Regions from separate parts of the Anaerobacillus sp. CMMVII genome, predicted to be linked through region 3. Evidence: predicted binding sites of a transcription regulator. Region 3 holds the regulator's gene; each other region holds the start of a gene.

Region 1 (3,218 bases), on a different contig from region 3:
CTATTGCAAATTGTACCGGAGTTAGACTTTGATGACATTGAACTGTATATGAATCAAACAGTTACGGATGTTTCGGTCATGAAAAAAATTCATCTAGCTAGTGGTACAACGTGGCGTTCAAAACCAACCTTCTTGTTGTTCCATTCAGAAGTGATTGATGATCAGGCATTAAAGAGCCTTAGAACTTTACGTTTTTAAGAAAGGGAGTTTCATTTGAAGATAATTGATGCACATATGCATTTTTCAAAAATTGAAAGCTTTCAAAAGACAGCAAAAGACCGTTCACATATTGATTACACCTACGAGGGGCTCCTACAAGAATATCGTGATGCCAATGTGGTGTTAGGGATTGGGATGGGTGTAACAGAACAACAATTGGGTGGTTTTCCCGATAGTTCAGCACCAACACCGATGGGATTGGATATGCTTAAGGATGAGCATACAAGAATTGTTTATTGTCCAGGTGTAAACCCATATTCTTTAGGAACAGCTGAACTATTGGCCTTAGAGGCTGAATTAACAAGTCAGCGTGTTGTAGGGATAAAGATTTACTTAGGATATTATCCATATTACGCGTACGATAAAATCTATGGGCCGGTTTATGAGCTTGCAGCAGCCTATAATGTCCCTGTTGTGTTTCACTGTGGCGATACTTATTCAGAGCGGGGCTTATTAAAATATTCGCATCCACTTACATTAGATGAGGTAGCAGTTCAAAATCGGAACGTGACATTTATGATGGCGCATTTCGGTGATCCATGGGTCTTAGATGGCGCAGAGGTTGTTTATAAAAATTCAAATATGTATGCAGATTTGTCAGGATTAATTGTCGGAGATAGACAAGAAGTTAAGCGTATATCCAATACTCCACACTTTTATGATCACTTACGACATGCGATTACCTTTTGTGACCACTATGAAAAACTATTGTTTGGGACAGATTGGCCTCTTGTGCAGGTTCAGCCATACATTGAGTTTATTAAGACATTTATCCCTGATCAGTACGTCGAGGACGTGTTTTATAACAATGCTCTTAAGGTTTTCCCGAAGCTTAAGTCTTTTTTAGAATAGCTAATGAGTGCGGCTGACCATGATCAGTCAGCCGCTTTTTACCAAGGTGTTACGAAAGTTTACTATTTGCTATGAAAAAATGACTAAGCTTTTCTTGAACTTTATTTCTTAAATGCATATTTAAAAAACGACTGGTCTTTACATAGCCACGGAAATAGCAATGAAATTCAGAAAAGGTACCATCATTTGGACCAAATTCGATTTTTATGCTTTGTTTATGTAGCTGTTTTTTTATTTCAAATAGCTCTTTACTAATAGATCCAATCGAAGAATGAATTAATTGTAAGTAAGGTTCTTTTAGTTTGAAAAATGATTTTTCGACATTGATTAAATCGTTTTGCAAAACTTTGCGAGCAAGTGTTAAAATAATGAAAGCCTCGAAAAGGCGTTCTTCTTGTTGAGATAAACAATTCATCTGTAAAAGCTCCTTTCCGTAAAAGAACTTATGTTCGTATTTATTTTACCTGATGAATTTTTTTTTTGCAAGAGGTCTACGGGGGAAATTGATTACTGACCTGTGCAGTAACCAATAATATAGTCAAAAAGGAGGAATTTACATAATGCGTTTGGTTCATTATGGTTTTGTCACGTTGTTACTAATTTTATTCATTACGGGGTGTGGTCAAGGGACGACTGAGGAAAATACCGGAGAGGTTAACGAGCCTGTCACTGAAGTGGACGAGCCTGCACCGGCAGCAGAAGAGATTACCCCAGTTGACTATCCTCAATTTAATACGGATGTTCAACCAACTGAAAGAGTAGTTAAGATGGTTACGAGCAAGGGAGAAATCACGATTCGTCTTTATCCTGAATACGCACCACTTGCGGTAGAAAATTTCTTAACTCATAGTGAAAATGGTTACTATGATGGTGTCTTGTTTCATCGGGTAATTAATGATTTTATGATCCAATCTGGAGATCCTAATGGAACTGGAATGGGTGGTGAAAGCATCTATGGAGAACCTTTTGCGGATGAGTTCTCTCCAAGTCTCGCTCATTTTAGAGGTGCTTTATCAATGGCCAATCCTGGGCGACCAAACACGAACGGTAGTCAATTTTTCATTGTGCAAACAGACGATTTTAACCGCAGTATTATTGGGCAAATAGAACAACAAAATGGGATTAAGTTTCCAGAAGAAACGATTGAACTGTATGAGCAACATGGAGGAACTCCATATCTAGATTATCGTCATACAGTTTTTGGACATGTAGTAGAGGGAATGGATGTCGTGGACGAGATCGCTAGAACTCCAGTTGGTACTAATGATCGTCCACTCGAAGATATTATCATCGAGAGAATTGAGATTTTGAATTAATAGAGAAAAGTTCACGGAATAGTTGAGCAGAAAAAGTAAATAACATTTGTTTTGGTATACGAATTGCACGCGAATTCGTATACCTCTTTTTATTGGGGGCTGTAAAATGAAAAAAATTGTAATTATTGGTTCGGGTGGCTCTGGAAAATCGACATTAGCAAGAAAATTAGGCGAAAAATTAAAAAGAAACGTGTATCATCTTGATGCCTTATTTTGGAAACCTAATTGGGTGGGGGTTCCGAAAGATGAACAAAGAAAAGTTCAAAATGAGTTAATTAAAGAAGAAGAGTGGATTATTGATGGTAATTATGGTGGGACAATGGAGATTAGACTAAATGCTGCTGATACGATCATTTTTTTAGATCTTCCGAGAACATTATGCGTCTTTCGTGCAAGTAAAAGAATGATTCAATATCGAAATAGAACAAGACCGGATATGGGAGAGGGATGCGAAGAAAAGTTTGACTTAGAATTTTAAGATGGATATGGGAATATCCAAAAAAGAAAAAACCTCAGATTTTAGACCAACTTCAACAATTTTCTAAAGATAAACAAGTTATTATATTGAAGTCACCAAAAGATGTAACACACTTTTTAGAAAAGTTTTAAGAAGAAATAGACTAAGCTAAGTGACTCTACTCCAATGAGCCTCAAATCATTCCATATTTTACATAATAGCATTTTAAAATGTAACAAATAATGGGACTAGATATCTTGTTCATATTAAAACTAGCATACAAAACGCAGATCTGTACGTTTTGTATGCTAGTTAACTATTATGCATTGAATTCTCAACTAATAAAAACGGAAACAATTATTTTTATGTTCCAA
Region 2 (3,218 bases), on a different contig from region 3:
CACTCTACACTGCATCTAACACTTAACCTCACAATTTTTCCTTGTATACCAATTCCAGCATACCCAAAGGCTAATCACGTAGTATCCAATAAAGATATATAAGGCTAAGTCGGCATTGCCAGTAGTTTCGATTGACCAGCCAAAAATTTTCGGGATAAAGAAAGCACCATATGCCGCGAATGCAGCGATTAACCCTAACACAGGTGCAACGGCTTTTTCATTAAAGATAAATGGAACCATTCTAAATGTCGAACCGTTGGCAATCCCAGTTGCAGCAAATAAAATCAAGAACATGATAAGGAAACCAGTAAAGTTGTGTGCTTGTAAGAAGTAAATGACACCACCAGTTGCGAGTATCATGCTGACAATGACCCACAGGGTAACCTTTGAACCGCTGTTCACTTTATCAGAGATCCATCCGCCTAATGGACGAACACTCGCCCCTACGAATGGTCCTAAAAAGGCAAATGAAACAGCATTAATTTCCGGAAACTCGGACCGGATTAATAATGGAAATGCAGCTGCAAATCCAATGAATGAACCAAAGCACATAATATACAACCAAGCCATAATCCACGTGTGCTTTAGTTTTAACACCGAAAGCTGTGCCCCAATACTTTGTTTAACAACTGGTGGCTCATCCATAAAGAATAGCGTTAAAAAGAACGCGATAATAATCGGTACGACCCAAATAAATGCCGCATTTTGAATATAGACTTCGTTACCATTAGGCATGATTTGTCCGCCACCGGTGAAAGCTCCTATGAACCCAACACCAATAACAATTGGTGTCACAAACTGCACGACGCTGACACCAAGATTACCAATCCCTACGTTAATGCCATTTGCCGTACCTTTGCGTTTTTTCGGGAAAAATGGATTAAGTGTAGCCGTTGATGAAGCTAAATTACCGCCACCTAAACCACAAAGTGCTGCCAGAAAAACCATGACAGAATAAGGAGTTTCTGGATTTTGAACAGCGAAACCAATTCCGATCGCTGGAATTAATAAAACAGCTGTTGTAAGAAGAGTTGTGCGTTTCCCACCTAAAATACTTGGTAAAAAAGTATATACTAACCTTAACGTTGCCCCTGTTAAACCAGGCAACGCAGCAAGCGTAAATAATTCACCACTGGTAAAATTAAAGCCAACATCGTTTAAGCGCACTGCGGTTACAGACCAAAGTTGCCAGACACAAAAAGCAAGAATTAGTGCAAATACTGAGATACCTAAATTTTTATTGGCGATTTTCTTGCCTTCTGTTTCCCAGAATTGTTCATTTTCTGGTGTCCAATTTGTTAGTTTTGCCATATGTCATTCCTCCGGTAAAAAATAATCTTAAAATTAGGTTGTTTTCGTAAAGCTTGTTACTTTCGTAAAAATCCCAAAAGCCGGATTTTTACACATAAACATTAAAATGTCACTACTTATTTGGTAAGCATTGCTCTTTTCTTACTTGTTCTACTGGGTGAATTCTTCGTCTAAGAGATTGTTCCAATTATTTTAGGTTAAATAGCAATGTTTACGAAAAGAGCCTAAAATTAGCATGCCTAAAAGTTTTAATACTATAAACAATTGTTCAATAATGTTAATTAGTGAAATCAGTGTATCACGTGCCAAAATCTGCCGAATGTATTTTTTATCACAGAAGAATATATGTTCGTAAATGATGTTTGAATATGATAAGCTTGTGATATAATGGTTAAAGCGGATTTAGACAGACTTTGTGACAACAACGATGAAAAATCGTTCACTAAAAATACAAAATTGGAGGGGGCAAATTTGGAGCAATTTCAGCTTGTTTCAAAATATGAGCCACAAGGTGATCAGCCCGGTGCGATCACTGAATTAGTTTCTGGAATAAACGAAGGAAAACGAATGCAAACTTTGCTGGGGGCTACAGGGACAGGGAAGACCTTTACGATTTCCAATGTCATTAAACAAGTGAACAAGCCGACACTGGTCATTGCCCATAATAAAACGTTAGCCGGCCAGCTTTACAGTGAGTTTAAGCAATTTTTCCCTAATAATGCTGTTGAATATTTCGTTTCGTATTATGACTACTACCAACCAGAGGCCTACATTGCCCATTCGGATACATACATTGAAAAGGACGCCAGCATTAACGACGAAATTGACAAACTACGTCACTCAGCAACTAGTTCTTTATTCGAGCGCCAGGATGTCATTATTATTGCCAGTGTCTCATGTATTTATGGGTTAGGTTCACCTGAGGAATATCGAGATCTAGTTGTCTCTCTTCGTACAGGCATGGAAAAAGACCGCAATCAGCTTCTTCGTGATTTGGTAGACATTCAATATGACCGCAATGACATTAATTTTACCCGTGGAACCTTCCGTGTTCGTGGGGATGTCGTTGAAATTTTTCCGGCTTCAAAAGACGAGCGCTGTATTCGTGTTGAGTTTTTTGGGGATGAAATTGACCGGATGACAGAAGTTGATGCTTTGACCGGTGAAATTCTTGGCGAACGTAGCCATGTCGCTATTTTCCCAGCATCCCACTTCGTTACTCGTGAAGAGAAACTAAAAAATGCGATCGTTCATATTGAAGCTGAACTTGAAGAGCGACTGAAGGAGCTTCATGAAAACGGGAAGCTCCTTGAAGCGCAGCGACTTGAGCAACGAACCCGCTACGATATTGAAATGATGCAAGAAATGGGTTATTGCAACGGAATTGAAAACTACTCGCGCCATTTAACGTTTCGTGAGCCAGGTGCGACACCATATACTTTACTTGATTTCTTTCCAGAAGACTTTTTGATGGTTGTCGATGAGTCCCATGTAACTCTGCCTCAGGTTCGAGGGATGTTCAATGGTGACCAAGCTAGAAAACAAGTGTTAGTCGACCACGGATTCCGCTTGCCTTCAGCGAAGGACAACCGGCCGCTACGCTTTGAAGAATTTGAGAAAAAGGTTAAGCAAGCGATTTTTGTTTCAGCAACACCAGGTCCTTACGAATTAGAACATACACCGAAAATGGTTGAGCAAATTATTCGCCCAACAGGACTGCTTGACCCTACAATAGATGTACGACCAATTCATGGTCAAATTGATGATTTAATTGGCGAAATCCATGACCGTGTCGAAAAAAATGAACGAGTCCTTGTGACGACATTAACGAAGAAAATGTCTGAAGACTTGACCGACTATTTAAAAGAACTCGGGATCAAGGTTCGCTACTTACATTCTGAGATTAA
Region 3 (3,218 bases):
CATAGCCAAATCCTCTTAAGGTTGCTGCAATTTCTCGGAAGGTTAATTTCATGCTTTTTAATCGTACAATTTCTTCGATCGGCACCTCTTTTTTAGTCCGGCCTCCTAAGTTAGTATTCCCTAAATTCTTGCGAGGATTAAAACCATTCTCAATCGCTTTATTTATGCCTCGCTTTATTTTTAAATTATGTAATTTCCGTTGGTATTCTTCAACAATACTAACAATATTAAGTACTAGCGTGTCAGTTTCTGAGAGTTTTAACTCTCCAGAATCATTTATTGTTTGAATTTGCACTTCATTTTTCAATAATTGATGCACAAGAGCAATTTTCGTATTTCCTCTTCCTAACCGGGTATCATCTTGGATCAATAAAACATCTGCCCTTTTCTCTTTAAAATCATCTAAAAGTTCAAAAATTCCTTCTCTCTCAATCTCATACCCACTAGCTTTTTCCTCAATTATTTTGTATATTTCCAGATCATTTTTCTTTGCTAACATAACTAATTCTTCTTTTTGCCTCAAGATAGAGGAATGCTGTGCTTCCTTATCAGTGCTTACTCGACAATAAATAATTGCTTTCATGTTCATGTGCAGTTGAAACCTCCTTATTTTCTATCTGTGGTAATAGGAGGACTTGCCCTGGATAAATGTTATGGTCTTTAAGATTGTTTTCCGCTTTTACTAAGGATATATAAGCTGGCACTGTCATTCTATCAGAATATTGACTCGAGATAGACCAGAGTGTATCTCCAACATTGACTTCAACTTCTAGTATATGGTCAAATTTCGGTTGCGCAGAAACATGAACCGACATTAACAAGTAGGCAATTAACAACATAAACACTACGATATAGCTCATACCCTGGATCGAATGATTTCTATTTCTATTCATTAAAAACACTCACTTTCGCACATAGGAATATTTGTTCTCCTTTATAATAAACAGAACACTCGTTCTAGTCAAGAATTATTTAGAACTTATGTTTGCATTTTTGATCAGTTTACCTTATAATTTATGGTAAGATAAAGAAAAAATGGGGTGCTACATAATGAACAAGGTATCGAAACGGCAGCAAGAAATATTAGATTATATCAAAGACGAAGTTCGTAAAAAAGGATATCCACCTTCCGTTCGTGAAATTGGTGAAGCAGTAGGTTTGGCTTCTAGTTCAACTGTTCACGGACATTTATCCCGCCTAGAGAAAAAAGGATTTATTCGTAGAGACCCAACTAAACCTAGAGCCATTGAAGTACTAGATTTAAATGGCGGAGAATTTGAACAAATCACACCTAATACGACCTACGTGCCTATTATTGGTAAGGTTACTGCCGGAGAACCAATTACCGCTTTTGAGAATGTAGAAGATTACTTGCCCCTTCCGGAGAAATTTGTTGGTGACGATAAAGTATTTGTCCTTATTATTCAAGGGGATAGTATGATTGAGGCAGGAATTTTCGATAGAGATATGGTTATTGTTAGACAACAACAAACGGCTAATAACGGTGATATCGTTGTAGCAATGACTGAGGAAGACGAAGCAACTGTGAAACGCTTCTTTAAGGAGAAGGATTTTATTAGACTCCAGCCCGAAAACTCAACAATGGAGCCTATTATTCTACAAAACTGCTCAATTCTAGGAAAAGTTATCGGTGTGTTCCGCTCGGTACATTAGAATGTGAGTAAATGAAAAGAACCAATTCTGATTGGTTCTTTTTTTGATTCTCTCAGCGGTCAATTAACTTATGAGTTCAAAAGAAGGATATAAGGCTGCATGATCCTTTCCGAACTTGACCTAAGTTCGGAATGCTTTTCTTTTTTCAGCTTGCTCCCGTCCGAACTTGCTTTAGGTTCGGAATGCTTTTCTATTGATCAGCCTAATCCTCTCTGAACTTCAACCACATTCGTTTACACCATTCAACAGTCGTTAGTATAGTCGTTCTTCATACAGAATTATAAACTACTTGAAAAAGATGATGAGTAATTTTGTACATTCTTAAACGGTCAGAAATGTGCATCGTCAAGCACTAAAAAATACCCCTCAACGCCATTTGGACATTGAGGGGTATTCTATATTTTCATTTGATACTCTTAGTAGTTTGACATATATTGCTCGCGTTCCCATGGATGAACTTGGGTTCTGAACATATCCCATTCAATTTCCTTAGCTTCACAGAAGTGTTCTAAAGCATGCTCTCCAAGAGCGCTTGTAATAATTTCATCAGCTCTTAACTTCTCAAGTGCTTCTTTAAGAGTTGCTGGAAGATCATTAATACCTGCTTCCATACGCTCTTCTTTGTTCATCACATAGATGTTACGGTCTGTTGATGGAGGTGGTGTCATTTTATTTTTAATTCCGTCAAGACCCGCTGCAAGCATAGCAGCCATTGCTAGGTAAGGATTTGCTGCAGGGTCTGGGCTACGTACTTCAATACGAGTACTTAAGCCACGAGATGCCGGAATACGAATTAGCGGACTACGATTACGCATTGACCATGCAACATAGCAAGGTGCTTCATAACCAGGCACTAAACGCTTATATGAATTAACAGTTGGGTTTGTAATAGCTGTAAATGCTTCTGCATGCTCAATGATACCTGCTAAGAATTGCATCGCTGTTTCGCTTAAACCAGTTTCTGTTGATGCATCATAAAAGACATTTTCATTACCTTTAAATAAGGACATGTTACAGTGCATCCCTGATCCATTAACTCCAAATAAAGGTTTCGGCATGAATGTTGCGTGTAAGCCGTGTTTTCTTGCAATTGTTTTAACAACTAACTTAAATGTTTGGATGTTATCACATGTCGTTACCGCGTCAGCGTATTTGAAATCAATTTCGTGTTGTCCTGGTGCTACTTCATGGTGCGAAGCTTCAATTTCAAAGCCCATATCCTCAAGTTCTAGAACGATATCACGTCGGCAGTTTTCGCCTAGGTCTGTAGGTGCAAGGTCAAAGTATCCACCTTTATCGTTTAATTCCAACGTAGGTTCGCCTTTTTCATCAACTTTGAATAAGAAAAACTCAGGCTCAGGTCCGATGTTAAACGAAGTAAAGCCCATTTCTTTTGCTTCAGCTAAAACTCGCTTTAAAACGCCACGTGGGTCACCTGCAAATGGTACACCTGAAGCATCGTGGATATCACAAATTAGGCGGGCAACTTTCCCTTTTTCACTCGTCCAAGGGAATACAACCCAAGTATCTAAATCAGGGAATAA

Evidence for each region. The regulator LexA, encoded in region 3, represses DNA repair genes until DNA is damaged. The targets are predictions, from matches to a motif close to CGAACATATGTTCG.
Region 1: H1D32_RS09460 (YhjD family protein) is a predicted target of LexA. The motif match lies at 1,510-1,523, and genes of this name have one in related genera.
Region 2: uvrB (excinuclease ABC subunit UvrB) is a predicted target of LexA. The motif match lies at 1,650-1,663, and genes of this name have one in related genera.

The regions. Positions count from the first base shown of each region.
Region 1 covers NZ_JACEHK010000006.1:54,437-57,654, forward strand. Annotated here, with positions in the region: gene H1D32_RS09450 (GNAT family N-acetyltransferase) at 1-198, shown strand, start outside; gene H1D32_RS09455 (amidohydrolase family protein) at 214-1,071, shown strand; gene H1D32_RS09460 (YhjD family protein) at 1,121-1,486, opposite strand; gene H1D32_RS09465 (peptidylprolyl isomerase) at 1,632-2,387, shown strand; partial or broken gene H1D32_RS09470 (DNA topology modulation protein) at 2,494-2,996, shown strand.
Region 2 covers NZ_JACEHK010000017.1:254,334-257,551, forward strand. Annotated here, with positions in the region: gene H1D32_RS22695 (MFS transporter) at 16-1,311, opposite strand; gene uvrB (excinuclease ABC subunit UvrB) at 1,783-3,218, shown strand, end outside.
Region 3 covers NZ_JACEHK010000016.1:198,556-201,773, reverse strand. Annotated here, with positions in the region: gene H1D32_RS21090 (YneB family resolvase-like protein) at 1-583, opposite strand, end outside; gene yneA (cell division suppressor protein YneA) at 549-893, opposite strand; gene lexA (transcriptional repressor LexA) at 1,051-1,674, shown strand; gene glnA (type I glutamate--ammonia ligase) at 2,091-3,218, opposite strand, start outside.